Regions from separate parts of the Chryseobacterium sp. GW821-FHT04C04 genome, predicted to be linked through region 3. Evidence: riboswitches for the same ligand, from Rfam matches in the RefSeq annotation. Region 3 holds a riboswitch; each other region holds the start of a gene.
What was found. A riboswitch is a leader RNA that binds a small molecule or an ion and turns the genes downstream of it on or off. The one in region 3 is predicted to bind cobalamin.
Positions count from the first base shown of each region.

Region 1: linked by a shared signal. The riboswitch ahead of AC07UM_RS18845 (acyl-CoA thioesterase) and the one ahead of AC07UM_RS04790 (T9SS type A sorting domain-containing protein) in region 3 are both predicted to bind cobalamin.
Region 2: linked by a shared signal. The riboswitch ahead of prpB (methylisocitrate lyase) and the one ahead of AC07UM_RS04790 (T9SS type A sorting domain-containing protein) in region 3 are both predicted to bind cobalamin.

Region 1 covers NZ_JBWKTO010000005.1:436,570-446,820, forward strand. The annotation lists gene AC07UM_RS18835 (ATP-binding cassette domain-containing protein) at 1-324, shown strand, start outside; gene AC07UM_RS18840 (hypothetical protein) at 355-1,155, shown strand; cobalamin riboswitch at 1,189-1,367, shown strand; gene AC07UM_RS18845 (acyl-CoA thioesterase) at 1,484-1,867, shown strand; gene AC07UM_RS18850 (HD domain-containing protein) at 1,924-2,514, opposite strand; gene AC07UM_RS18855 (XAC2610-related protein) at 2,523-3,218, opposite strand; gene AC07UM_RS18860 (PadR family transcriptional regulator) at 3,760-4,089, shown strand; gene AC07UM_RS18865 (PspC domain-containing protein) at 4,101-5,822, shown strand; gene AC07UM_RS18870 (1-acyl-sn-glycerol-3-phosphate acyltransferase) at 6,138-6,725, shown strand; gene AC07UM_RS18875 (PaaI family thioesterase) at 6,810-7,238, shown strand; gene AC07UM_RS18880 (hypothetical protein) at 7,342-8,394, shown strand; gene AC07UM_RS18885 (RNA polymerase sigma factor) at 8,402-9,499, shown strand; gene AC07UM_RS18890 (hypothetical protein) at 9,513-10,251, shown strand, end outside.
Region 2 covers NZ_JBWKTO010000001.1:1,290,734-1,300,984, forward strand. The annotation lists gene aspA (aspartate ammonia-lyase) at 1-980, opposite strand, end outside; gene AC07UM_RS05830 (N-acetylmuramoyl-L-alanine amidase) at 1,053-2,078, opposite strand; tRNA gene AC07UM_RS05835 (tRNA-Ser) at 2,214-2,298, shown strand; tRNA gene AC07UM_RS05840 (tRNA-Pro) at 2,313-2,387, shown strand; tRNA gene AC07UM_RS05845 (tRNA-Arg) at 2,420-2,493, shown strand; gene AC07UM_RS05850 (GIY-YIG nuclease family protein) at 2,576-2,845, shown strand; cobalamin riboswitch at 3,304-3,494, shown strand; gene prpB (methylisocitrate lyase) at 3,943-4,851, shown strand; gene prpC (bifunctional 2-methylcitrate synthase/citrate synthase) at 4,838-5,992, shown strand; gene AC07UM_RS05865 (bifunctional 2-methylcitrate dehydratase/aconitate hydratase) at 6,028-7,479, shown strand; gene AC07UM_RS05870 (CoA-acylating methylmalonate-semialdehyde dehydrogenase) at 7,545-9,041, shown strand; gene AC07UM_RS05875 (acyl-CoA dehydrogenase family protein) at 9,048-10,205, shown strand; gene AC07UM_RS05880 (enoyl-CoA hydratase/isomerase family protein) at 10,221-10,251, shown strand, end outside.
Region 3 covers NZ_JBWKTO010000001.1:1,067,667-1,077,917, reverse strand. The annotation lists gene tsaE (tRNA (adenosine(37)-N6)-threonylcarbamoyltransferase complex ATPase subunit type 1 TsaE) at 37-444, opposite strand; gene dnaG (DNA primase) at 647-2,632, shown strand; gene clpP (ATP-dependent Clp endopeptidase proteolytic subunit ClpP) at 2,744-3,430, shown strand; gene AC07UM_RS04790 (T9SS type A sorting domain-containing protein) at 3,646-4,719, opposite strand; cobalamin riboswitch at 4,819-5,012, opposite strand; gene AC07UM_RS04785 (esterase-like activity of phytase family protein) at 5,248-6,516, shown strand; gene AC07UM_RS04780 (hypothetical protein) at 7,087-7,263, shown strand; partial or broken gene AC07UM_RS04775 (transposase) at 7,244-7,442, shown strand; gene AC07UM_RS04770 (polysaccharide lyase family 8 super-sandwich domain-containing protein) at 7,632-10,251, shown strand, end outside.

The sequences.
Region 1 (10,251 bases), on a different contig from region 3:
ATATATCCATTTCTTCATGAAAAGCCTAAAAACCTTTCCAAAGGTGAGCAAAGACTTATTGAAACTTTGATGATCATTCATTCTGAAGCTGATTTTGCTTTACTGGACGAACCATTTCACAGTCTTTCTCCAAAAGTTTGCGAAAAATTAAAGAAAACCATTCGCCAACAATCAAACGATAAAGGTTTTATCATTTCTGACCATAATTATCAGGATGTTCTGGATATTTCAGACTCAATATATCTGCTTTCTGACGGCCATCTGAAACAAATACAAGATTTTAAAGAACTGCAGCGGTATAATTATCTCCCGAAAAGCATTTAATTTATATATTTGGGGGATCAAAAAATTTTCATGATGACTTTCATAAACAAAGCATTCTATGTATCCGCTTTCAGTATTTTTTCTTTAGCCTTTGTAAAAGGACAGAATAAGGTTCCTTTCGGAGTTGTAAAAGCTGAAGAGGGATATGCCAATGTACGGGTTCATAAAGACAATTACCGAAAAATTGTAGACAAGATCCGTATGCGTAAAGGTGATGTATTCGTTTATGTAAAGCCTGCTCCCGGAGAGACAGAATGGATCTGGATCAAATATCCTGAAAAACAGGATGATGACAAACCGTTTGTACGTTATGAAACTCTTGATAAAGAAGGAATGGTCAATAAAGAACGTATTGCTTATATCGATCAGCTTCCGGCGTATACTCCTTCAAAATCTAAAAACGGAAGATCACTTATTTTCACAGACAATTCTGATCCGAAAATTCCTACTGCCCAAAGAAGCAAGGTTGTGATTGATGTTTATCCTTCCAACGCCGGCTACCGTAAAAAGGAAAAAGATGCAGAAGGAAAACTTCTTACCATCGATAAAGTAAAGCCCTGGGGAATTGGAAACGACCTTCCTGAAGGAATGACCGAGATCAAATCGATCAGAGTACAGCAGCCCGGAAGAGGTTCTGTCTTTGTAAGAGAAGCGATCAAAAACATGTTCCAGCCTACCATGGATTTTGAGAATATTGGAGTAACCTCTCTTGACAGCGACAATATTTTCCTATACATGATAAATGGTTCAGGAGAGAACAGATATACCACTCTCTGGACGATCAAGAAAGGTAGAGTAATCAGCCAGATTATTTACCATAATCCGGAATAAATTCATTATTTTTGCACTCGAAAAGTTTTACACTTATTCATCACAGAAATTGGTTCTGCATCACTGCAGATTAAAAGGGAACCGTGTGAAAATCACGGACTGTCGCGCAACTGTAAGTAACTGAAATCTTTATCAAGGATCCACTGTGCGAGGCATGGGAAGGAGATAAAGATGTTACGAGTCAGGAGACCTGCCTTTTTCTTAAACATGTAACTTTCGCGATTTGAAGTTGTATTGATCTGATGGATTGTTTCAGGAATTCTATAAGTTCCTGTCATTGTTCTGTTATTTTAATATCATTTTATTTCGCTTTAATTAATAATGATATATGACTACAGAAGAAAGAATTGAAGCATCCGAAACCAGAATCTTTAAAGCGGTTTTCCCTAACACAACCAATCATTATGATACCCTTTTTGGAGGTACAGCGATGCAGCTGATGGACGAAGTAGCTTTTATTACCGCAACCCGATTTGCAAGAAAAAGAGTGGTAACAGTGAGCAGTGACAAGATCGATTTCAAGAAACCTATTCCTGCCGGAACGATTGTTGAGTTGATCGGAAAAGTGTCATACGTAGGAAAAACCAGTATGAAAGTAAACGTTGAGATCTACACCGAGCAAATGTATTCCTATGAAAGAGAAAAAGCCATTGTAGGTGATTTCACTTTTGTAGCGATAGACGAATTCAAGAAACCAATCCAAATACTATAAATAAAAAGCTTCGGGCGGCCTTTGGCCGCCCGAAGCTTTTTATATTCTTATCAAAGTTATTTTACCACTTTTTCTGTTTCCAGACTTCTATTCAGCAGCAGTTCAAAAGCCTCTCCCATTTCATCTGAAGCTCTTGTGATTGCATTTTCAAGTATATTCCTGATTTGCTTTTCTGTTACTCCGGCTTCTGTCCAGCTCTTTCCTGAAGTATGGGAATTCAAGATAAATGGCATGATTCTATCTATTCCACACGCAAAAACAGCATCCGGTGTTTTCTCTTCTTCAAACTCAAGCCACAAATTAAAGAATTCCGAACGTAAAGGTTCATCCAGAATTCCGAAGATCTTTTGAGCAGATGCTTTCTCTCTTTCAAACTTTCCTACCATTGCTTTTTCATCAAAAATAAAAGTGTCTCCGGCTTCTATTTCCACCAGATCATGAATGGATAGCATTCTTATCACCCTTAACAAATCTATATCGGTACGGTTTTTCGCATATGGATAAAGTATCTGAGCCAGAATGATAATCTGCCAGGAGTGTTCCGCTGTATTTTCTCTTCGGGAATCGTCTGCATTATAATTCCTTCTCTGTACATTTTTCAAAGCATCCACTGCCAGGATAAAATCGATTTCTTTCTGAATTTTCATCTTACTTCTTATTTTCTATTATATTGATCTGCAGGATATACCTTTGTTTTGGTATTCCATTTATTATTGATCTTTTCTTTCGTTATTACTTTTACCCGATCTTCATTGGTTGTATCTTCTTCCTTTTCAAAGACCATATCCAGTCCTTTATTCGGAATTACGACATATTCCATCGTAAAAATTTTGCAGCATCCTGACTTTCCATAGGCGATGAGGCGTTTGCGCTTGGCATCAACATCAAAAATATCAAGGGAATTGGAAGCAAGATCCGTAAGCTCTTTACTCTTCACAAATGCCATTCTGGTACTATTGAACACATATACATCGTATGAAGCAGCGCTATAGTTCCCCATATTTCCGTTCCTTATGGCAATGTCTTCTGTTCCGTCAAAATTAAAATCATCTATAATCACAGAATTTTGCGGCTTCGTTAACTGAATCATTTTCCCCGGGGTCAGCTTCTGGCTTTCTTCTATTTCCAGAACAAGGTCATCGGAAACAAAAGTCTGCACCTTACTGTTTCTGTTATCAAACAGCTCCACAGTCCCCTTCCCACTGCATCGGCTGTCATAACAATTTTCTACCTTGATGATAGCACTATAGTTTTTTGACGCATTTTTTACTTCAAACTGATATTGCCCGAAACATAAAGGACCCAATACAAGAAAAGCCGATAAGTTCTTATACTTATTTAAAATATTCATGGTAATAGTAATTTGGATTTAAGTGTTTTCTATTGCTAACAAAAATACGAATCATAATACCGATCTCAAAATATCAATCTCATTATCTCTCAGAATTTGTAACAGCTTTATTCCTTCAAATAAAAGGATATCTGTTGATAAGAAGCTATTTCCCGCTATCCGCTCATACTCCTCGCCCCAAGCCTAAAACCCAACCCGCTGTGGGGTAACCGCTGCTATCAGGGCTATGATATGAGTAATAAGTAATCGGTCATGAGTAATAATTAATGAATCATGATTTCTTTCCCTGCATTTCTTTCAATTTCTTTAAAATTGAGAGATTTTTACCCATTTTTCACTCAAATTTATTCTCATAAAAATCTCCATAAAAAATTATAAAATTGATTATCAGTTATTTATATTTTTTATTTTAAAAATTTCACTACTTTGTATTGCATATTACCATTTAATTTACATATCTTTGTAATGTAAAATTAGAATAGGCTCAACTAGCTAGGGGCATTTTTCTAAAAATATAACTAATTAACAAAACTTATCAAAGATGAATACCGAAAATACCAAAGCGCAAATGCGAAAAGGGATTCTGGAATTCTGTATTCTAAGTCTCATCAATAATAGAGAAATGTATGTTTCCGATCTTATCGATGAACTGAAAAAAGGAAAACTGGATGTAGTGGAAGGGACCCTCTACCCTCTTCTTACAAGACTTAAAAACGGAGAGTTTCTCTCTTACAGATGGGAAGAATCTACAGGAGGACCACCCAGAAAATATTATCAGATCACAGAAAAAGGGAAACTCTTTCTGGATGAACTTCAAAACACATGGAATGAGCTGACAGCCTCAGTAAACCAAATCACCCAACAAAATTAAAAAACAAAGCTATGAACAAGACACTCTCAATAGGACTCGCAGGTTTTTCTTTTACCATAGAAGAACACGCATATATAAAGCTCAGCGACTACCTGAATGCTCTGAGAAGCTCACTGGACGCTTCTGAGGCTGATGAGGTAATGCATGACATAGAAATAAGAATGGTGGAGATTTTCAAAGATTCTCTGGGAAAACGTGAAGTAATCAACGATACCGACGTAGAAAAGGTAATCGCACAGATCGGAAGCCCTGAAAAAATTGAAGAACAGGAAGAGGCTTATTTTTCTGAAAAAACATCTACAAGAAATACCAATTCAGGAACTTATTATTCCGATAAAAAACAACTGTTCCGTGACCCGGAAAAACAAAAAGTAGCCGGAGTTTGTGCAGGTTTAGCTCAGTATGTAGGAATGGATATTACCGCAATGAGAGCAATCTGGCTGGGAATCTTTGTATTAGGAATTTTCACAGCAGCCATTTCATCTTCACTGATCGGTCTTTTATATGTAATCCTTTGGATCGTACTTCCAAAAGCTGAAACAGCAGCAGATTTCCTGAAAATGCAGGGAAAGCCTATGAACTTCGACAATCTTAAGAATGAGTCTAATAAATTGGTGCAGTTTGCCAATGAATCTACTCAGAGGGTCGGAGAAATATACAACGAAAACAAACCTTACATCAACAACGCAGGAAGCGGGATCTGGAATGTATTCAAATACATTGTAGGAGGGTTCTTCGTATTGATGGCTGTAGGAAGCATTATCGGAGTATTCGTATTATTCGGTCTTTTCGGAATGGATACAGACTTTCCTGGTGCTAATGAAATCAGATTCTACATGGATGATCAGGGACTTGATAAAGTACTGGCAGCCATGATGGTCATCGGAAGTTTAATTCCTGCTATTCTTTTCAGTTTATTAAGCATCAAGATATTCTCTCCAAAAACAAAACTGAGAAATATCGGATGGGTAATAGGAGGTTTATTTCTTCTTCTGATCGGACTAGGAACTTACTTTGGACTAAGCATGGCTAAAAAGAATATGATCTACAAAGGAAATAAGGAAGATGTAGAAAATGTTGCCATCAACACGACTTCAGATACCCTGTATGTGGATGTAAAGCAAATCAACATTCCTCAGAATTTCAAAGCTTATAACAATGACATTTATTCTGATAAAAGATCTGTGTATGAAGAAGATTATATTTCAGTAGATGTAACCAGAAAACCGGATATCAAAACCCCTTATCTGATCATCAAAAAGGAAGGAAATGGTTATAATTTCCCTATCCAGCTGACCGTTCCTGTAGAAGTTGTAAACAATAAAGTATTACTTCCAAACTATGTAAAATATCCATATGAACACAGATTCAGAGACTACAGCGTAAATTATGAGCTTGTAGTTCCGCAAAAAACCATTGTTATCTCAATGAAGAAGAACGAGATCAATATGGATGGAGACTTAGACGGAGACGGTATGAATGACAACGAGCAAGACAGAGATGAAGACCACAACGGTGTCAGAATTGAAAAAAATAAAATCACGGTAAACGGTTCAAGTATCGAATACAACTCTGATGATCAGGACAGCATCATCGTAAACGGTAAGAAGGTTCCGAACAACCAGGCAAAGAAAGTAATTGATTCTGCAGTGTCCAATATCAAGAAAATAAACAAAGATGTGGACATCAAAATCAAAGACGGAAAAAACGAAATTTCCATACAAACTAAATAATTAACTTCAGAGAGTGGTAGAAGGTGTGGGTGGATGGCAACCGTTTGAAATTCACACCCTTCTTCTCTCAGAAAAGTGAAAATAAAGCAATATTTAGTTCTTTATGTAAAAAAAAAGTTTTAATTTCGTACTGTTAAAATTTAATAACCAATCAACCAAAAACACAGCCTTATCATGATACAATTTGCAATGGAATTCGTAATGAAAATCGTAGATTTAATTAGCGGTTTGTTTTAAGAGCGATAATATTTCAATATATTTGTAAAGTATAACCAAAATTTGGTTATACTTTTTTGTTTTTAATCCAAGAAATCTATGAAAAAGCTAATAGGTAAAGCAATGTTAAAAATATTAGGTTGGAAGGTCGTTTTACAAGGCGATGTCAACAACCTGAACAGATGCATCCTTGTGGTAGCACCACATACTCATAATATGGAATACATTTTAGGGAATTTCGCCTATTGGTCTTTAGAGAAACCTTTAAAAATTATCATAAAAGATGCCCATACCAAAGCCTGGTACGGAAGTATCGTAAAAGGTCTTGGCGGTATTGGTATAGACAGAACCCAGAAAAATGATCTGGTGAATTTTGTCGCCAACCAGTTTTCTAAGGAAGATTTCAGTCTTGTTATTACCCCGGAAGGAACTAGAAGCTGGGTTCCGAAATGGAGAAAAGGATTTTATCATATGGCCCTCGCTGCAAAAGTTCCTATTGTACTGGCAGCAGGTGATTTCAAAAGGAACATTGTTTACCTTGGCTATACTATTCCTTACGAAAGAATAGCTTCCGTTCCTTTTTCAGAAATTATGAAGGAAATTCAGGACTATTATATAAAAAATGACATTGTCCCTAAAGTTCCCGAAAACTGGAATCCTAATATCATGGGAACCGGAACCGAATAGAAGCTAGAAGCTAGAAGCTAGAAGCTAGAAGCTAGAAGCTAGAAGCTAGAAGCAAAATTAATCATCATTTATCAATTATAAAAAATGAAAGGTCAGACAAAAGAAGAAATATTAGCATTCATCAATAACTGGGGAGATGTAACACTTGCCAAAACCCTTGAAATACAATTCATCGATATTGATCTTGAAAATGAAACCCTTACCGCCACGATGCCTGTTCTTCCAAGAACACATCAGCCGTTTGGAATTATGCACGGAGGAGCAAGTTGTGTTTTGGCTGAAACCTTAGGGTCAAGCCTGTCTAATATCTTTATTGACGGCGAAAAATATTACGGAGTAGGAACCAATATCAATTCCAATCATCTAAGAAGCAAAAAAGATGGTATTGTAACGGCTACCGCGCGTTTTATCAGAAAAGGAAAATCCATGCACGTTTCAGAAATTGAAATCCGGGACGAAAAAGGTGTTTTGATCAATCATACAACAATGACGAATAATATTATTCATAAATAGGTTGGAAAAAACATAAAAATAATAGGCTCAATTTTTTTGAGCTTTTTTTATATAATTACTGCAACCTTTTTATTTTTTTGCATCCTATAAGAAACTAATAACCATGAAAATTCAAATCTTAACTTTTTTAGCTGTACTGCTATTCTGTGTTTCCTGCAATAATGAAGATCGGGAGCTGGTAGAAAAAACAGCTTCCTATGAAGTTTATGTGGGCGGTGTAGATGAATTTAAAGCCTGCTATTGGAAAAATGGACAGCAAACTTTTGTACAGGGAGGAGAAAACCTGATGGGTATTCAAATTACTGTAGACAATAATGATGTTTACCTCTTGGGAACTAATATTCAGAAAATAAATCAGGAATATGAATTATATTTCTGGAAAAACGGAGTAAAACATAATGTTGCCCAATATTTAAATATAACACCCGGAAGTAATTATTTCATTTTTGAACAAATGATAGTACATAATGGAGATATTTATTTTGCAGGATCAATAACCAATCCTACCCCTACTTCTTCACAGGATATTTACCAATATTGTTATTGGAAAAATGGAGTAAAAACTGTTTTAGAATCATATGGAACAAATAGTCCGATTATGATGGGTGGTGGCATAAAAATTTTCAATAATGATGTGTATGTAGCTGTACGCAAAAATTTTACTTATTCCACAACTCCGACATGGGATTTAGGCTATTATAAAAATGGGACATACCATCTTCTTACCAATACCAATAGTTTTTTACCCTATAGTTTTATCAATGACCCTTCCAATTCATCCCAGTTTTATATGCTGATAAGAAATGCAGAGAACTCCGAAGATATCTCCTTTGTTAAAAATATAACCTCAGGCAGTGATATTCAGGTTCCTGCCAATATTATCCAAAGTGGTATAAAGAAAATATATTTCGAAAACTCTGATAAATACTTTGTAGGGAAAGATTTTTATTACAAAAATAATACGCTCGTTCAGATGAATCATCCAAACGGATTCAATATTATTAGCCAGTTTGCAGTAAAGGATCAGAACATCTATATTTCAAAACTTAATATTGATCAGAAAGCAGTAAAGTTCTACATTAATGATGTGGAAACATTGAGCCTTCCAAATATAATGAGAGGTTGTTTCAACTCTATTTTTGTTGTCAAAAATTAAAAATTTGATGATAAAGACCAATGACTGGCAAAAAATCTACAGTGCATACTCCCCAAAACTTCTGGGGATTTGCCGTAGGTATATACAGGATATTTCAACCGCAGAAGATATTCTTCAGGACAGTTTTATCACAGCAATCCAGAACATCCATCAACTGAAGGATAAAACATTACTTTTTGCCTGGCTCAAAAAAATTGTTATCAACAATGCATTACAATACCTACGGAAAGCCAGTAAAAACGTTTTTATAACAACAGAACCTTCAGAAATACCTGAAGCATCATTTGCTATGAACGACAACAACGAAGAAAAAAGCCATGTTCTTGCCTATGATTTTACGCGGGAAGAACTTCTGTCCTCTATAGACAGTCTTCCTTCCCATCATAAGTCAGTATTTAATTTATACTTTATTGAGAATTATTCTCATGCTGAAATTGCAAACCAATTGGGAATTTCTGTGAATACTTCAAAATCTCATCTTTCAAGAGCAAAAAAAACAGTGCAGAACTACTTGCTCAATAAAGTTGTAAATCCGGACACTCCGAAAAATAAAAATAAAGTTACCCAACTGCTTATTTTCCTTGGCTTTGCAGGTTTATTATGGGCACAGTCTTTCAGAAGTAAATTCTCAGATTTCACAATAACACCTTCTAAAACATTACAAATCCCGGAATCTATTATTCCTCAACGCTCTGGCATTTCATTAAATGCTCAGTTTAGCCGCAAAAACGGTGCTGTGATAGGAGGAGGAGTTATTCTGTTCTTCATTCTCATAAGTTCTGTTTTTATGTTCCGCCCGCAAAGCAGTAGCTTTTTCAGAAACAGCATCTCTACTGAAAGTAGAGAAACAATAGAGAATAAGAAAGAAAATAATGATCATACCAATTCCTATTCAGCTACCAAATCCGCTCAAAACGAAAGGAACACAAGAGAAGGAAAAACATTCTTTGAAAAGAAAGAGATCCCTGAAGAAAAAACGAGCAGCATAAAACCAAAAAAACAGTATCTCTCAATAAAAGACAGTATGTCAGGAGATCCTGCTCCTCAAAAGGTTATTGTAGTAAAGAAAATAATTCAGAGAGATACCATATACATTGAAAGATAAATTATTGCCCATTATGTTGTTTAGAAAATTAGTTTTTATTGTATTCCTTGCCACTCTACATGTATTCAGTGCACAAAGAAAAAAAACAGATACACTGTATGTATACGAAAAGGTAATTGTTTATGATACAATCTATCTGGAAAAAGCTATAAAAGTAAAGCCCATTGGACTTTCTGTAAACCTTTCAAAAATCCAGGATATGGAAATCAATAAAATCGGTTTTTTTATAGATAAAGTCAAAGGAGAAACAGTAAATGCACCCAAGAAGTTTCAGTTTGGGGGAGAAATCGGAACCGGCCTGAAAAAAGGAGCATGGGTAAACAATTTTTCCAAAAACAAGTACCAATCAGGGTTCTATGCTGGTTTCTGGGCTTCAAAATCTGTTTATAAAAGATTTTCTTTAATGCTATCCACCCATCTTTACCATTGGAATTCCACTTTTGATCTGAACGCTAATAAAGAAGATACATGGCTGAACGGGTTTTATTTTTCACAGGATCAGCAGCCCCTGCTCTTCCAGAAATTCAACAACAAGCATTTTGAATATGATGTACAATTAAAATTACTTTATGAATGGAATAATATCCGTCCATTTATAGGATTTCTTGCCAATAAAAACAATTACAAAATGCAGTTTTTAGTCCCTGAAGATAAAGTACTAAGCAAACTGGATGATTTTAAATCCACTCAGATTAATTTTGGCTTTTCTTTGGGGCTTCAGTATCTGTTTCTCAAAAGATTCATGTTGTCCT
Region 2 (10,251 bases), 220 kb from region 3:
TTTACTTTACCCGGCATAATAGAAGATCCCGGCTGCATTGGCGGAAGGTTGATTTCAAAAAGACCCGCTCTTGGACCTGATGAAAGCAATCTTAAATCATTACAGATTTTTGATAATTTCACGGCAAGACGTTTCGTTGCTGAAGAATAAATTACATAAGACCCCGTATCTGGCGTAGCTTCCACTAAGTTCGGAGCTGAAACAATCGGGAATCCTGTAATCTGAGCTAAATTTTTAGCACAAAGAACAGCATATCCTACCGGAGCATTTAATCCTGTTCCGATCGCTGTTGCTCCCATATTGACTTCTACGAAAAGGTCTGCATTGTTATTCAGCTTAGAAATATCTTCTTCTAAAGTAGCTGCATAGGCTTCAAATTCCTGTCCCAATGTCATGGGTACCGCATCCTGAAGCTGTGTACGTCCCATTTTGATAACATCATGAAACTCCTCTCCTTTTGCACGGAAAGCAGCGATAATCTTCTCAAGCTTTTCTACCAAACCGATGTTCATCTGCAGCAATCCCATTTTGATAGCCGTAGGATAAGCATCGTTGGTTGATTGGGAAAGGTTGATATGGTCATTCGGTGAACAGAATTCGTATTCTCCTTTATTTTTACCTAATTTTTCCAACACGATGTTTGCAATCACTTCATTCGCATTCATGTTGATGGAAGTTCCTGCCCCACCTTGGATCATATCTACCGGAAACTGGTCATGATATTTCCCTTCTACAATTTCATCACACGCTTCTGCTATTTTGAAATAAAGGTTTTCGTCTAAAAGCCCTAGTTCATAATTGGTTTTTGCTGCTGCTTTCTTTACAAAAGCCAACCCTTTTATGAAGTCCGGATATGAAGACAAAAGTTGTCCTGAAATTTTAAAATTGTCGATAGCTCTTTGTGTCTGAACCCCATAATAAGCATCTAAAGGCACATTCAGTTCGCCTAATAGATCACTTTCTTTTCTGAAATTTTCCATTACAGATATTTTACTGTTTTTGATCGTTTAAAGATAGCAAAAACGCATCTAACCGATGCGCTTTAATTTGAATTATTTTACTGGATATTTTTGATTCAAAGCTTGCAATATTGCCCATGTTTCGGCATCCATGATTCCGTCATAATTCTGTGGACGGAAATGGTACTGAAATGCTTCAATGGTTTTCTTAGTAGCATCATCCCATTTTCCGCTAAGATCCAACCCATATCCGAATTTCTGCAATCCAGTCTGGATAAGAAAGATAAAGCTGGAATCATTATATCTGGCAGTAATATCAGCTTGTGCCGGCTCAAGATAAGTCTGCTTGGCTGCCTCATCATACCACATTCCGACCTGATACTCGTCATACAGCTTTTTCCATGGGAACATAGGTCCCGGATCCTGTTTTCTTGTAGGAGCAATATCTGAATGAGCCAGTACATTGGTTGCCTGAATCTGATATCTTGTCACAATATCTTTAACCAATGCTGCTACTTTTTTCACCTGCTCATCACTGAAAGGAGCAAAGGTTCTTTTACCAGTAGCATCTGTGGTGTAGCCCATATTTACAATTTCAATCCCGATAGAGGTATCATTAAGATTTTTGTCATTTCTCCAAGCGCTTACTCCCGCATGGTATGCGCGTTTGTTTTCGTCTACCAGTTGATAAATCTCGTTATCACCGGTATTATTTACCAGATAATGGGCACTCACCGGCTGCTGGGTAAGAACAGTAATCGACTTATCATCCAGAAGTGCTGTATAATGTAATATTAAATAACGCTGTCTGAAGTTCTGGGCAACTGCAGGAAAATAAGTCTTCACAACTTTATATCCGGCTGGTTTTGCAGATACAATAGAACCATAACTTGCCGTATTATCATTTTTTGTTGGGTCTGCTATATTAGTAGTAAAAAAATCTACTCCATGATCAGAGACAACTTTTGGTTTGGGAGCCACCGGAGCTGTTGTCTGAACAGTCGGTTTCGCCTGTGTTATCGGGGTTTTCGGTTTGTAAGTATTTTTTTTTACATTTTGTTGAGAAGTACATGAAAAAACAAAAGTGCTTAATCCGATGATATATAATGTTTTACGCATCAGTTTGGTTTTTGGATGATTTATTACTTCAAAAATACACAAATTTTTCTTGAATTTTATTTGGTAAATAAAGAAATCTGTTCTATATTTGCACTCGCAATAACGGAACAACGATCATTAAAAAATAAACAAAAAGGAGGGTTGCCAGAGTGGTTAATGGAGCAGTTTGCTAAACTGTCGACGCGAAAGTGTCGCAAGGGTTCGAATCCCTTACCCTCCGCTCACTTATATATTCGGGGCGTAGCGTAGTCCGGTCATCGCGCCTGGTTTGGGACCAGGAGGTCGCAGGTTCGAATCCTGCCGCCCCGACTGTTTTAGTAGTTTTCTCAAAACTACTCAATGGGTGCGTAGCTCAGCTGGATAGAGCATCTGCCTTCTAAGCAGACGGTCAAAGGTTCGAATCCTTTCGCGCTCACTTAAAGACTTACTATTTTTAGTGAGTCTTTTTTGTTTGTATTATATCTGAATTTTACACTTTAAAAGTGTATTTTAGTTCTATGCACTTTTGTTATATCCTCCATTCCAGAATCTTAGATAAGTTCTATATCGGACATTCTTCAGAATCTTTACAAGAAAGATTAAGAAAACACCTATCAGATCATAAGGGCTTTACTTCAAAAGCTAAAGATTGGACTATTGTATATTTTGAAACTTTCGAATCCAAATCAATCGCATATAAAAGAGAAAGACAAATCAAAGCATGGAAAAGTAAATCTAAAATTCAAAAACTTATAAATATAGCAGAGATAGAGCATCCCGATTTGTAATCGGGACGGTCAAAGGTTCGAATCCTTTCGCGCTCACTTAAAGACTTACTATTTTTAGTGAGTCTTTTTTTTTTTCATACAATACCAGAAAGCTTTTACAGCAAAAAAAATACAGCATCCCGATTTGTAATCGGGACAGTCAAGAGTTCGAATCCTTCAAAAAAATCAACAATTCCTGTAAGTTTTTTTGTTTTTATATATGTCCTGAATATTTCTATTCCTTATATTTTTTCTAATTTATAAATTGGAAAAAAAACAACAATTCTATTAACTATCTCTGGTTTTCTGGTCACTTATTCTATCAATTTAACAAAGCAATTAATCCATTTATCTTATAAATAAATTTTATAATCATAACGTTTTCAATACATTAAATCAAAACAATTATTGATTACATAAAATATCTTTTTCGTTATTATAAAATACCTATATTTACCACCAAGGAGTTCTTAAAACCTTCTTTATCAACCGAAATTGGTTACACTTAGGTGTGCATTAAAAGGGAATCGTGTGCAAATCACGAACTGTCGCGCAACTGTAAGTAACACATAAAGTTTTTATTAATTGATATCCACTGTATATTTTTTATATGGGAAGGATGATAAAAACCGTTACAAGTCAGGAGACCTGCCTATTTCGCATTGACGATGCTTTCGCGATTTGAAGTTTACAGTCAGGTATGATACGTTATGGATATAGTGTGATAAAACTGTTTTGTCAATCTGTATTACTTTTTGAGATGGATTACGAGTGAGCATTAGGTTGTTCTCATTATTCCATGGCTCAAATTCGTATCCCCCTTTCCGTAATTTTTCTTTTCTAATAAAGCACCGCGAAGTTTACTGAGAACTTTTTATAAGGTTTAATCAATGTAAAAAGTTATAAGGTGTACCGAAACAATCTTCATTATTCATGCAGTAACAACAGCTCTATTGTACAGACCTGTACGGCAAGAACTTTGCAAAATCATCAATATCAATATGATTTTAAGATTACTAAAATCCTTTTCTACCCTTTCTTTTTTACTAAAAAGATAAGCATTTACAGCTCTTCTGCTCATTCGAAAACAAATTTCAACTCAACAATAAAATATTATAATGATCAAAAATGAAAATTGGAAATCTCCCGGCATGAAATTCCGGGAGGCAATGGAAAAAGAAAATCCCCTTCAGATTGTTGGAGCCATTAACGCAAACCATGCATTATTGGCACAGCAGGCTGGTTTTAATGCCATTTATCTTTCAGGAGGAGGTGTTGCAGCAGGGTCTTTAGGAATTCCTGATTTAGGTATTACCACTCTGGATGATGTGCTCATAGATGTTCAGCGTATTACCAATATTTGTGATTTACCGCTTATGGTGGATATCGACACTGGTTTTGGGCCTTCCGCATTTAATGTCGCCAGAACTATTAAATCATTGATCAAAGCCGGAGCGGCGGCGGTACACATCGAAGATCAGGTGGGTGCAAAACGTTGTGGACATAGGCCTGGAAAAGAAATCGTAAGCAAAGAAGAAATGGCAGACCGCCTTAAGGCTGCTGCAGATGCCCGTACCGATGAAAGCTTTGTTATCGGAGCAAGAACAGATGCTTTTGCCAATGAAGGGCTGGAAAAAACTTTAGAAAGAGCCGTGGCTTATAAGGAAGCAGGTGCAGATTTCATTTTTGCTGAAGCAGTACCCGACTTAAGTTTTTATCAAAAATTTGTTGATGCTACCGGAATTCCTGTGCTTGCGAATATTACGGAGTTTGGGATGATTAAAATGTACACGGCAGAAGAACTAAAAAACGCAGGAGTCGGGCTCATCCTCTACCCTCTTTCCGCCTTCCGGGCTGCTAATAAAGCGGCACAAAATGTATACAATCATATCCGCAAAGACGGAACACAAGCCAATGTATTGGATACCATGCAAACAAGAGAAGAACTTTATCAAAGTATCGGCTACCACGATTATGAACAAAAATTAGATAATCTTTTTAAACAAAATACTCATGTCAACGAATAGCGAACCAACATTTAAACCTAAAAAAAGTGTAGCACTTTCCGGGGTTACAGCAGGCAATACCGCTCTTTGCAGTGTCGGGAAAAGCGGAAATGACCTCCATTACAGAGGTTACGATATTTTGGATCTTGCAGAAAAAACACAATTTGAAGAGGTGGCTTACCTTCTTATTTATGGTCAATTACCTACAGAAGCACAGTTGAAAAACTATAAAGCTAAATTAAAATCTTTGAGAGGTCTTCCTCATTCTGTAAGAAATATCTTAAAAAGTATTCCGGCAGCGGCACACCCAATGGATGTTATGCGCTCAATGGTTTCGGCAGTTGGGAGTATTCAGCCTGAAAAAGATGACCATAATGTCGCGGGAGCAAGAGATATTGCAGATAAATTATTAGCATCATTCAGTTCAGGACTTTTATATTGGTATCACTATACCCACAATGGTAAAGAGATTGATGTTGAGACCGATGACGATACTATCGGTGGACATTTCCTTCATTTGTTGCATGGTAAAAAAGCTCCCGATTCATGGATAAAAGCAATGGAAATATCCCTTAACCTGTATGCGGAACATGAATTTAATGCTTCTACTTTCACGGCCCGTGTTATTGCCGGTACATCTTCAGATTTCTATTCCTGTATCACTGGTGCTATCGGTGCCTTAAGAGGTCCAAAACATGGAGGAGCCAATGAAGTAGCTTTTGAAATACAGAGCCGTTATCATTCTCCTGATGAAGCTGAAGAAGATATTAGAAAACGTATTGCCAGCAAAGAAGTCATTATTGGATTTGGACATCCTGTTTACACGATATCAGATCCAAGAAATGTAGTCATAAAAAAAGTAGCCCAAGAACTTTCTGAAGAAGCCGGAGATATGCTGTTGTATAACATCGCTGAAAGACTGGAAAGTGTCATGTGGGAAGAAAAGAAAATGTTCCCTAATCTGGATTGGTTCTCCGCAGTATCTTATCATCTGATGGGAGTTCCTACCCTGATGTTCACTCCGTTATTCGTTATTTCAAGAGTTACAGGATGGAGCGCCCACATTATTGAACAGAGACAGGATGGAAAAATTATCCGTCCAAGCGCCAATTATACAGGTCCTGAAAATAAAGACTTTGTCTCCATTGAAAACAGAAAATAAAAAATCCAATTAATCATTAAAATTAAAAAATAAAGATGTCATCACACATTTCAAACGAAAGACCACAACCAGATCAGGTATTAGTAGATATTGCAGACTATGTATTACACTATGAAATTAAAAATGAATTAGCCTGGAAAACAGCTCATTATTGTTTATTAGATACCATCGGATGCGGATTGGAAGCGTTGACTTATCCAGCATGTACTAAGCTTTTAGGACCTATTGTAAAAGGAACAGTAGTTCCGAATGGTGCTAAAGTTCCGGGTACACAATTTCAGTTAGATCCTGTACAGGCAGCTTTCAACATCGGTGCCATTATCCGTTGGCTGGATTTCAATGATACCTGGCTAGCTGCAGAATGGGGACACCCTTCCGATAACCTGGGAGGAATTTTAGCAACAGCCGACTGGCTTTCAAGAACCAATATTGCAGAAGGAAAATCTCCTTTAAAAATGAAGCAGGTTTTGGAGGCTATGATTATGGCTCATGAGATTCAGGGAGTTATAGCATTAGAAAATTCATTCAACAAAGTAGGGTTAGACCACGTATTATTGGTAAAACTAGCATCTACTGCCGTTGTCGGAAAATTAATAGGTTTGACCCGTGATGAGTTGATTAATGCCGTTTCATTAGCATTTGTTGACGGACAATCTTTAAGAACATATCGTCATGCTCCCAATACAGGAAGTCGTAAATCATGGGCGGCAGGAGATGCCACATCAAGAGCTGTACGTTTGGCATTAATTGCTAAAACAGGCGAAATGGGCTACCCATCTGTACTGACTGCCAAAACATGGGGTTTCTATGATGTGTCTTTCAAAGGAAATGAATTCAAATTCCAGAGAGATTATGGTTCTTATGTAATGGAAAATGTCCTGTTTAAAATTTCCTTCCCTGCAGAATTCCATTCCCAAACGGCTGTAGAAGCTGCAATGACTTTACATCACAAATTAAAAGAATCAGGAAAATCATCTGAAGACATCAAAAAAATAACAGTCCGTACCCACGAAGCATGCATTCGCATCATTGATAAAAAAGGACCATTAAACAATCCTGCTGACCGTGACCACGCTATTCAGTACATGCTGGCAGTTCCTTTGATTTTCGGAAGATTGACCGCAGCAGATTATGAAGATAACATAGCATCAGATCCAAGAATCGATATTCTTCGTGATAAAATTGAATGTGTAGAAGACGTACAATTCACTACGGATTATCATGATCCTGAAAAACGTTCCATTGCCAATGCTTTAACTCTAGAACTCAATGACGGAACTATTTTGGACGAAATCGTTGTAGAATATCCAATTGGTCACAAACGCAGAAGAGATGAAGGTATTCCGGAATTGATCAAGAAATATAAAGTAAATCTTGCCAGGATTTTCCCGGAAAAACAACAGAGAATTGTATTAGAAAACTCATTAGAATATGACACTCTGGTAAATCTCGATGTCAACGAGTTTGTTGATTTACTGGTAATTTAATAATAAAAAAGTTGAGAGTGAAAATGAAAACTCACTCTCAGCTTTTCACTCTCAATCTAAAAAACATGTCACAAAAAGTAAAAATATTAATCAACGGGGATTTTATAGAAAGTAAAGCTACAAACTATCTTCCCGTAGAAAACCCTGCTACACAAGAAATTCTTGCAGAAGTCCCTCTGACTGAATTGTCTGAAATAGACCAAGCCATAGAAGCAGCTAAAGAAGCCTTCAAAATATGGAAAGAGATTGCTACTCCGGAAAGAGCAAGATTCTTTCTAAAATACCAGCAGCTTTTAAAGGAAAATCAAAAAGAAATTGCCGAAATCCTTTCCAAAGAAAATGGAAAAACTTTTCCTGATGCAATGGGAGATGTATGGCGCGGAATTGAAGTCGTAGAACATGCCTGCAATATTCCGACGCTCATGATGGGAGAAACGGTAGAAAATGTTGCAAGAGGTGTTGATACCTACAGCTATATCCAGCCACTGGGTGTTTGTGCAGGAATTACCCCTTTCAACTTTCCGGCAATGATCCCTTTATGGATGTTCCCTATGGCCATCGCATGTGGAAATACCTTTATCCTGAAACCTTCCGAGCAAACCCCTATGACCTCAATGAAAATGGCAGAATTATTTTTACAGGCAGGTTTTCCTAAAGGTGTATTGAATATTGTTCACGGGTCAAAAGATCAGGTAAATCATATTCTGAACCACCCGGAAATCAAAGCTATTTCGTTTGTAGGTTCCGTTCCTGTTGCAGAACATGTTTATCGTACAGGGACAGATAACCTGAAAAGAGTTCAGGCTTTTGGCGGGGCAAAAAACCACATGGTAGTCATGCCGGATGCCAATAAAGAACAAGTTATTAACAACTTGGTAGGAGCTTCCTGCGGAGCGGCCGGCCAGCGTTGTATGGCAATCAGTGTCGCTGTTTTGGTGGGTGAAGCTCAAAATTGGGTAGACGATATCAAAAAAGCTCTAAGCACCATTAAACCGGGAGTCTGGTCTGATGAAACTGCGGCATTTGGCCCACTGATTAATAAACAGTCAAAAGATAAAGTTTTAAGATTGATCCAAAGTGCGTATGATCAGGGTGCTGAAGTATTACTGGATGGCAGTGATTATAAAGTAGAAGGCTATGAAAACGGATATTTTGTAGGTGCAACTTTGTTCAATAATGTATCAACAGATATGGACATTTATAAAGAAGAGATTTTCGGACCTGCTTTATTACTGTTAAAGGCGGAAACATTAGATGAAGCCATTAAAATAATCAATGCAAACCCTTACGGAAACGGAACTTCCATTTTCACCAATTCAGGAGCGGCAGCAAGAAAATTTCAGCACGAGATTGAAGTGGGACAAATTGGTGTAAATCTTCCGATTCCTGTTCCATTACCATTTTTCTCTTTTACAGGATGGAGAAAATCTTTCTTTGGTGATCTGCATTCTTACGGCAAGCAAGGTGTTCGTTTTTATACGGAAACCAAAACCATTACAGCCCGTTGGTTTGAAGAAGATATTCCTGCAGGTGATTTGAATATGACGATCAGTTTAAAATAATTTTCCATGGAATTTAACCTAAATGAAGATCAACTGGCGTTTCAGGACGCAGCAAGAAAATTTGCTGAAAAAGAACTGGCACCTTATGCTTCGGAATGGGATGCTCAAAAGATATTCCCAAGAGAAGCAATTGCCAAAGCCGGAGCATTAGGTTTTTGTGGCGTTTACACCAGTGAAGATGCAGAAGGTTTGGGATTATCACGATTAGATGCCACCATTATATTTGAAGAACTGGCAGCGGCCTGTCCTTCTACGACTGCCTACATTACGATACACAATATGGTCTCATGGATGATTGATGAATTTGGGAATGATGAGATCAAAAAGCAACTTTGCCCGGGATTGGCTTCAGGAAAATTATTAGGATCCTATTGCCTTACAGAACCGGGTTCAGGTTCAGATGCGGCAGCCTTAAAAACAACCGCCGTAAAAGCAGATAACCAATATATTATTAACGGGACTAAAGCATTTATTTCCGGGGCAGGCGAAAGTGATATACTCATTGTCATGGCCCGTACAGGAGATTCCGGGTCCAAAGGGATTAGTGCTTTTATTGTACCTGCTGATACTGAAGGGATCAGTTTCGGTGAGAAAGAGAAGAAACTGGGATGGAACACTCAGCCCACCCGATTTGTTTTCTTTGATCATGTGAAAGTAGATGAAAAAAACCTTTTAGGTGAATTGGGGCAAGGATTTAAAATAGCGTTGAAAGGCCTGGACGGCGGACGTATCAACATCGGAACATGTTCTGTAGGAGCCGCACAGGGAGCCATCAATCAGGCCCGAAAATATATGCACGAAAGACTGCAGTTCGGAAAATCACTGGCGCAATTTCAGTCGATGCAATTTAAGATCGCTGATATGGCAACAGAATTGGTTGCCGCCCGGCAAATGGTACATTTAGCTGCTTTCAAATTAGATTCCAAAGATCCCAATGCCACGACTTACTGTGCCATGGCAAAACGTCTGGCCACCGATATGTGCTTTAATATCTGTAATGAAGCATTGCAAATATTGGGCGGATACGGATGTACCCAGGATTTTCCGGTAGAACGCCTTATGCGTGACGCCAGAATTCATCAGGTGGTAGAGGGAACCAATGAAATTATGAAACTGGTGATTTCAAGAAAGATTTTAGAGGAAGGGGAAACACAAATCCGTTAATTCAAAAAATTAAAAATGAGCGTAATACTAACAGAAATAAAAAATA
Region 3 (10,251 bases):
ATTTACACTCAATTAATGAGCAAAGATACATAATATTTAATCGAATGAAACTTCTCTGTTTTCACCCGTATTCACAATACTCATTGTGTGGTAGTTGAGCCCGTAAAGTTCCTCTTCATAGACTTCCGGCCACTCGATGATACAAAGAAAAGAGTTGTCCAGGTATTCTTCAATTCCGATATCATAGACTTCTTCAATGTTTTTTAAGCGGTAAAGATCAAAGTGGTACACTTTTCCTTTTTCTGTATTGTATTCATTGACAATAGAGTAAGTAGGAGAGTTGACTTCATCTTTGCTGCCCATATTTTTAAGCAAAAATTGGGTGAACGTCGTTTTTCCGGCTCCCAGGTTTCCCTTTAATAAAAAAATATTATGTTTTAATTGAGGAATGATGCTGTCAACAACTTCCTGCCAGTCTTCAATTGTATTTATAGTGAACTGCATATACTAATTTGTTTTGCAAAAATAATGAATTTAAAGAGCGAAAATTGAGAATAAAGAGAAAAGAATAAAGACCATAAAGATAGGTGAGTAGGATTGAAGCTACAATTGATTTTTGAGAGCAAACCCGAAACTCACATCTTACTCTTATACTCTCACTCTCAAACTCTTTCAATTTCTACATAAAAATACTTAATTTTACAGCATGATTTCTAAGCAGACCATTGATAAAATATTCTCCACGATCCGCGTTGAAGAGATTGTGGGCGAATATGTGCAGTTGAAAAGAGCAGGGTCTAACTTTAAAGGACTGAGTCCTTTTCATGAAGAAAAGTCTCCCAGTTTTGTCGTTTCACCAAGCAAACAGATCTGGAAAGATTTTTCAACAGGAAAAGGGGGTACAGCAATCTCTTTCCTTATGGAGATTGAAAATTTCACTTATCCTGAAGCGCTTCGCCATGCTGCCAAAAAGTACGGTATTGAAGTAGAAGAAGATCTGCGTGAAATTTCTGAGGAAGCAAAAAATGCCCAGACAGAAAAAGATATTTTATATAAGATCCACGAAGTAGCGAATACCTATTTCCAGGAGATCTTGTGGGATGATAAGGAAGGCAGAAGCATAGGGCTTTCTTATTTTAAAGAGAGAGAACTTAAGGATGATATTATCAATAAATTCCAGCTGGGATATTCTCCTGAAAAAAAGAATGCTTTTACGGCGTATGCCCTGGAAAAAGGATATACGAAAGAAATTCTTGAGAAATCAGGACTTTCTATTTTCCCGGAAAACACGCCGGGAGGAGTAGACCGTTTCAGGGATAGAGTGATCTTCCCGATTCACAGTTTTTCAGGGAGGGTTTTAGGTTTTGGAGCCAGGATTCTTAAGAGTAATGTCAAAACAGCAAAATACCTCAATTCGCCGGAAACGGAGATTTATCATAAATCCAATGTTCTTTATGGATTAAACCAGAGCAAGCAGTCCATTTCAAGGAAGAATGTCTGTCTTTTGGTGGAAGGATATATGGACGTGATCTCTCTTCACATGTCCGGAATTGAAAATGTAGTGGCCAGTTCGGGAACTTCTTTAACTACCGAGCAGATCAAACTGATCAAAAGGCTTACGGAAAATGTAACCATTCTTTTTGATGGTGATAATGCAGGTATTAAAGCCAGTTTCCGAAGTATAGATATGCTTTTGACTGAAGGAATGAATATCCGTGTATTGCTTTTCCCTGATGGAGATGACCCGGATTCTTTCGCCAGAAAACATCCTCAGGAATACGTTGAAAAGTATATCGAAAATGAAGCGATGGATTTCATCGACTTTAAAGCGGAAATCCTGTTGAGAGATGTTGGAAATGATCCTATTAAAAAGGCTGAAGCAATAAGAGATATCGTGAAATCGGTTTCTTTTGTACAGAATGCACTGAAAAGGGAAGTCTATCTTAAGGAAGTATCCAATAAGTTCGGACTTTCTGAGCAGAGTCTTTTCAATGAGCTAGGGGTTCAGAAGCAGATCACGCAGAATCAGACTCATCATGTGCAGCAGCAACCGAAGGAAAATGTTGCTCCTAAGATGGAGATTGTTCCTTTGGATAAGGAAAAAGAAGATCCTTTTTTGTTCGATGTATTGTTTATGGAGAATAAACTTGTAGAACACATGCTGGCATTTGGAGATATTGTTCTGAAACGTAAAAATGAACAGGGTGAAGAATATCAGATTACAGTCATTGAGGAGATTCTTCATCATTTTGAAGAAGAGCAGTATGCATTTTTAGTCAAAGGAAATGAAATCATTATCACTCAGGTAAGAGAAGGAATTCAAAAAGACGAGCTCAGAAGTGGAAACTTTTTTGTATCTTTTATGGATGAAGAGATTACCACAAAGGTTGTAGATGCTTTGATTCCGTTGGATGATCTTGAAAATTGGGCTTCCAGAAACATCTATCCACCCAATTACGGAGATAAAGTGGCGGATCAGATCCAGGGAGATGTTTTATTGCACAAATACAGATATATTGATTATTTAATCACAGAAACGGCAAAAGAACTGGATCAGTACAGCAATACAGATGAAGGAAAATATTATGAACTGATAAAAAAGATTACCTTACTGAAACAGGCTTCCATCAGATTGAGCAATATTATCGAATATTCACCTATCAAAGGGATTTATGTAGATCGTAAGAGATAGTTTGAAGTCAGTTTTTTTTGATATTCTGTGACAAAAAGTCCTATAAAATTTTAGGAATAAATATTGTAATTTAAACTTCAGGAATATTTAAAAATAATACATAATAAAAATATGGACATTAAAAAAGAATTCAGAGATTTCTCTGTAAAGCACTTAGGAAATAACGGTTTGGTTACCGATCAGTATATGGGAATGTATGGCCCAACGAATCTTACTCCGTACATCATGGAAGAAAGAAGATTAAACGTTGCTCAGATGGACGTTTTCTCCCGTTTGATGATGGACAGAATTATCTTCCTGGGAACAGGTATTGATGATCAGGTAGCAAACATCGTTACGGCACAGCTTTTATTCTTAGAAAGTGCAGACCCATCAAAAGATATTCAGATCTATATCAACTCTCCTGGTGGTAGCGTATATGCCGGTTTAGGTATTTATGATACGATGCAGATCATCAAGCCGGATGTAGCGACAATCTGTACAGGTATGGCTGCTTCTATGGGAGCTGTATTATTGGTTGCCGGAGAAAAAGGAAAACGTTCTGCGCTTAAGCACTCAAGAGTAATGATCCACCAGCCTTCAGGAGGTGCTCAGGGAGTAGCTTCAGATATGGAGATCAACTTGAGAGAAATGCTGAAATTAAAGCAGGAGCTTTATGAAATCATCGGTCACCACTCAGGACAAACGTATGAGTGGGTAGAGAAATCTTCTGACAGAGATTACTGGATGACTTCTGAAGAAGCTAAAGGTTACGGAATGGTAGATGAGGTTCTACAAAGATCTACAGAGAAAAAATAATTGATTATAAAATCATAAGAAACCGCACCCATCTGGTGCGGTTTTTTGTTTACCACAAAAGTTTTTTCCCGGAAAATTAAAACGCTTACAAATACTGGAGACGTAAAATTCCCCTCTTCAGGAGGAGTGAAAATTCAAATAATTTTTGACGGGGTGGTTTTACGTGTAGTTCTGGACATATCCTTATAAAAAAAGCGCCTTTCAAGGCGCTTTCTCTATTTCTTAACCATTTTATGGATCGTAGTACTTTCAGCAGTTTTAATTTCAACAAAATAAACCCCTGAAGTTAAAGACTGGATCGTAATCTTTGCTTCCTGAGAAGTCATTACCTTCTGTCCTGTGGCAGAATACATATTCACTTCCTTCAGTTTCTCAGCAGTTTCAATCTGAATAAAATCACTTGCAGGATTAGGATAAATACTGAATTTTTTCTTATTCACATCGGACGTTCCCAGTGTTGCATTAGATGCTTCAGTCGGGGTAAATGGTCTTCTCTGTCCAAAACTCAATCCCAACCAGTCGTTGTTGCTCAACTGAATCTGAGAAAGGTTAGTTTTGGTTTGCCAGCTCGACAAGTCTTTTCCTTTATACAACTTCCAGCTATCTGATCCGGAAGCGTTCCCGGTGAATGAATTCAATGATAAATTGGAAATCTGATTATTGACGGATGTAACATTAAAATAGGAAGTCTGTGACTGGATCAGTTGTAAAGCCTGTTCAGCCGTTATACTTCCATTATATTTTATTCCAAAGACAAAAGAATTGGCACTTCCGTTGGCATTATCAGTTCCAAAATCGATTACGATAAGACTTGTATTGCTTCCTGTTCCAATCCAGTTGGTAACCTGAGATGGAGTATACCATGTAGAGCTGTAAGCTGCAACGGGAGTAGAGGGAGGAGTATCGTAATGATCAAGACCATATGCCACTCCATACCATTTTCCGTCAACCAATGGAGTATACCCTACACCATTGTTCCACGTCATGTTTGATGCGCTGGGCCCAGACCATGTTATCCAGCTATCATCAGTAGTGGAGGTGTGATGATTATAATTCAGAATAGAAAGATATCCTGTAGGAATGTCAACCTGCATTTTGGATTCTGCGGCCACAATTGCATTGATAAGATCTTCCATCACTAAATCATTGCTATCAAAACGATATCCCCACGCATAAGAATTGGGAGTATTATCGTCATTAAAATCAGCAATGAAATAGGCCTTTTTAGAACCGGTTCCTACCCAAAATTTGATGTCGTTTTCTGTGAATTGGGCCGACAATAACTGCATACAAAGCAGTAAGAAAAAAAGATAGATTTTTCTCATGATATAATTAAATTAAAGTTTTATTCCCGAAACTTATCTTCAGAGTAAAAATAATTCCTTCTCTGAAGCCCGTATCTTAAGGCAGGTCTCCTGGCTCACATCTTACAGCTTCCTTCCCGGATTTTCAGACCCAGTGGATATTGTTGTGCTATAAGTTTAAACAGTTTACAGTTGCGGGTACAGCCCAAGATTTGAATATTATTCTCACTTGATTCCCTATTAATGAACATTGTTCAGCCTTAAAAAACGCTGCAAATATATCATATAAATAGGTGAGTCCGTTTTGTGAATTATTTTTTTTTAGAGATTCTTAAAAAGCTGATTTTCATATTAATTAATGATTGGGTTGAATGATTAATGTTTTATTTTAAAATTCAATGTTTTTCTGTTTATATTCAATTCATTTTGAGGTTCCATTGTTAAAACACAATTATCATTATATTCAAGATGAGTTTACAATCAATTTATACTTTCGCAGCCATAAAAGTGAATATGAAAAAATTACTATTGTCTGTTGTAGTGCTGGCAGTATTGGCTTCATGTAAAAGTGATGATGATACCACAATGATTAACCAGGATATTAATTATTCCAAACTCCCTCAGGAGTTTCCATTTACCAAATTGGCTACGATAAACGGAGTAGATGTTATCAATGGCGGATTTGGCTCCGGAGCTGCGGCTCACCCTACGAGAAAAGGCGAATTTTATGTCATTACAGACAGGGGACCCAACACGGACTTCCAGAATGGAAAAAAATTCTTAACCCCTAACTTTACTCCTACCATTATGCATTTTAAAATCAATGCTGATGGAAATGTAGAGGTGATCAAATATATTAAGCTTAAAAATCCATCGGGACAGCCTATTACAGGCTTACCAAACCCTGTAGGAATGGGGAGTACAGGAGAAATAGCCTATGATGCATCCGGAAATGTTCTGGGTACGGATACATATGGCCTGGACAGTGAAAGTATTGTTGCTGCGGCTGACGGTACATTTTGGGTTTCTGATGAATATGGTCCGCATATCGTGCATTACAGCGCAGATGGAGTAGAAATGGAAAGAATAAGCCCGATAGGTGTAAATACAGGAACAAGAAAATTACCTGCTGTTTTAGCCAAAAGAAGGGCTAACAGAGGAATGGAAGGACTTGCTATGACCCCGGACGGAAGAACATTGGTTGGAACAATACAGTCGATGATGTATGTGCCCAGCAAAGCATTGGCAACCAATACTAGCTTAACAAGAATTGTCACATTTGATATTATTACAGGGCAGACCAAGCAGTTTTTATACAAACAGGATGGAGGCGCTTCTGACTCGGTTTGTGATATTACGGCATTAAGTAATAATGAATTCTTAGTGATTGAAAGAGATGGAAATTTCGGATCTCAGGGAGGGCTTAAAAAGGTATACAGAATCAACCTGAGCAATGCCAGTGATGTAAACGGAGCTGATATTAATGCTGTAGACGGGATGAAAGTGAACGGAAAAGCTTTAGAACAGTGCTCATGGGATGAGATAACCAATGCAGGGATAAAGACTGTCACCAAAACATTGGCAGTGGATCTGGTTGCAAAATTAGGTTATGAACATGATAAATTTGAGGGAATTGTTTATTTAGGAAACAATAAACTGGCTGTTTTCAATGATGATGATTTTGGAGTAGTAGATGACGGGAACGGAAATCCTAAAGCAAAAATTCTGCCTAAAACAGGAAAGGTAGATAAAGGAACAATGTATGTAGTCGATTATCAATAGTTAAATGTTATCTGAAGATATAATAGTTGTTTGAGTTAAAATATTGATTATCAGTTGTAATTTTGATAATTTTGTATTGATAATAATTAATCTCCTTATTACTTTAAGATAATATCTAAAAAAATAGCAATTAGCAATATTTATATCGGAAAACGGAATATTCAAAAAGCTTGCTGTTATATATTAAGGGCTGTCCAAACTTTTTGGACAGCCTCTTGCTTTTGAGATTAAGGAGTGTCTTTATCTTTTTGATGATACTCGAACTCGCCGAACAGGCGGTTCTTCATACGCAAGAAGATGTTCTTCTCACACGTGTTGTTTTCATTAAGGAATTAAAAAGTAAGCATCCTGTTTCCTTTGATACAGAAAGAGAACTTTTGAAATCAGTTTTTATAAGAGCACTCTTCTGTAAGAATGATTCAACAGACGAGTATTATCTCAAATTGAAAGAAGAATTGCCAAATTTCATGCGTGTTCTTGAAACTTTGAAAGAAGAAGATAATGCGCATTTATCGAGACTTCTTCAAAATATAGAATCGCACTGCATTATTGATTATGTGACTAAAAAGATTGCGAAAGAGTACCCTGAAAATGGCACTTTTTACGATTCACGATTCTATTGCTGCAACAGTTGATTTTGAAGCGGTTTTAGGTGAGCTTATGGTACAATACGTTGAAGACTTTACAGCCTTTAAGCCGAAAGTCACTAAGGAAAGTTGGGATTTTGACAGATACCAAAACAACTAAGGATACTCTCAAATGGGTACATTAGTAATGCCAAAAGAAACTTGCTGAGCAAATACCATAAAATCAAGAGAAAGTATCTACAACTATACTTAAATGAGTTCGTTTACAAACTTAATCGAAGGTATTTGGGAGAAAAGCTATTCGATAGGCTCGTGATTGCAAATATTACTGTTGTATAAACGGATAATCAGTAAAAAAACAATAAATGACAATATATTTTATAAACCCCTCAAAAAAAATGTTACACGGGAAAACCTCAATGCTCTCATTTTGAATCATTTAAATTTTACATTTCAATGATTATTGTTAACATTTTTGCAAACCGCCACACTGCATAGCGATATTGTGTAATTTTGAAAAAAAATATTATGCTTTTAAGATTTTTTATTATTATATGTTTTGTTTTTTCGTCGTTCTTTATAAAAGGGCAGATAAATGAGATAAACAATATAAAAATCAAATATGTAAACTGGCTGACCGGAGAGGGAGCAGATTACACTAAAACAGAAGTAAGTAGCAGATACAATAGATACATTGGATCTAATCTTACAAATGCTAAAGCATTTGCTGATAATCTGGATTTAAATAACCCCGGTCCGGTATGGGATATTATCAGTAATAATAATGACAGAAATGATCTCAGAAAAACCGTAGAAAATAATCTTATTAACCTGGTATTTCCTTACTGTATCAAGGGACCGATAGTCAATGGTAATCCGTCGAATCCTAACTATCATCATCCAGAACTTCTTTCAAAGATTATTAAAGTTTTTGATTATTTACAAATAAAGGGTATCAGTTCTTCCAGTAATTTTACCATGGACGTTGATGTACCTGAACAAATTGTAGAAATGGGAGGTTCTACAGCTTTGAGAATGGCAGCTTATTCAACTTCGGTGTTAATGATGAAAGATGAACTTGCAAACGCTGGTAAGTTTGCCCATCATCTTGCCACCGTGGGGAAAATCACTGAATTTCTCGATCCTGATTACGGTGTGCTTACTTTTACTTATCCAGGCAGTAATACTGACATGATGAGATCCCTATCCCAGCAAAGATTTTGTTATATTCTGGCAGAAGAAGACAACAACGAGAAAATAGCGGATATGATTTTTTTTAAAGACTACCTTAATAATGCATTAAAAATAAGCTATGGATGGGCAGACAAAATCAAGCCGGATCTGATGACTTTTCACCACAGAGGTGTATATTCCAACACGTATGGAGAAAATGCTGTTAATGTGATTTCAAGCTTAAATCTGATGCTCAAAAATACACCTTACGAACTTTCATATCAGGCACGGGATTTATTAAAAAAAACGACATTAACCTGGACAAAATTCAGTAACAGGTTTGAAATTCCCCGTGGATTGACCGGGAGATTTCCATACAATACACAGGTAGTTGATAAAATAATGTACGCTATGGCATTGCAGTATGCTGCTGATCCAGTTGAAAACCTGATCTTGGGTAAAGAGTTCAGGCGACTTTGGAATACGGCTACTGCAAGTGAACGTTCTGCTCTTTACAGCAGTGCCTCTACAAGTATCAATATGCTTAGTGCTATGGGCGCCTCACAAAATATGGTGCAAACACTAACAGAGAACCCTGTGGGAAATACTGAATTAACAGGTTCCTTTGGATTTCCCTATGCAGGATTAAGTACCCATAAGTACAATGGTGCTATGGTAAGTGTAAAAGGTACCAGTAAACATATCTGGCACTATGAAAACTCGGGTACTGCAGGAGGTACAGGTGAAAACAGATTTGGAAGATACGAATCTGCCGGGGCAATGGAAATTCTTGTAGGCTCTCCATCTACCAGAGCAGCCAGTGGTTTGGGAGTAGATGGCTGGGATTGGGCACATCTTCCTGGAACAACAGTAGCTTATCTTACTCCTGATCAAATGAATGATAACCAGCAACGCTTGTTCAGTGGAAAAGTATTTCTGGCTCATGCTACTTTAGATCAGGTTTATGGCGTATTTGGAATGGACTACAAAGATGTCAATTCATCTACTGCAGCAACAGCTTTTAAAACCAATTTTTTTTATAAGGATAAGATATTGTGTCTGGGAACAGGTATTAATGACCCAAATGGCACCCATACTATACATACCACTCTGTTTCAGACTACCTTGGCAACAGCAAGTTCACCTACTGTTATAAACGGAACCACACATAGTACGCTCAATGATATTTTTACCGCAAATAACGGAGGTGTCTGGGCAACCGATGCGGTGGGTAATGCATATGTTATACCTAATAGTCCTATAAATAACAGTGAATTGAAAATTGCAAGAAATAATCAAATATCTAAGGACCAATCAGGGGCTAATACCACCAATGGCAATTATGCCACTGCTTATTTTGATCATGGTACAGCACCGGTAAACAGTTCTTACCAGTATGCCATTGCTGTACAGGGAGGTACTGCAGGAGCACAGGATCTTTATAACAATTTCAATACTTATTTTTCTGTTTTACAACAAGATAACAATGCACATGTAGTAAAGTTTGTCGCTGAAAATATATTTAATTATGTTATCTTCAATACGAATACGAATTTTAATATTGGAACGCTAAAAAATGCAAACAAGCCTTGTATAGTAATGACTCAATTAGATGTTGCAGGGAGTAGCTTAAAGGTAAGCTTAACTAATCCCAATCTAGGTATAATGCCTCTTAACGCATCTTATACATTCTCTCAAATAAATTCGGATGTTAACAAAGTAAATTCTATTCCCCAGTATGATCCTGTAAAAATAACCATAGCTGGTAAATGGGTTTTACAAAGCCCTGGCAATGATGTTACAGTAACAATTAATGACAATGATACTGAACTTGTTTTTAATACCATTAATGGACTTACTATCCAGACAACTCTTATTCCTGAAGCAGTTCTCAATATAAAAGAGGCTAACTATGATAACGAAAGCTTTACAATATATCCGAACCCATCAAAAGGAAAAGTCTCTGTCTGGTTTA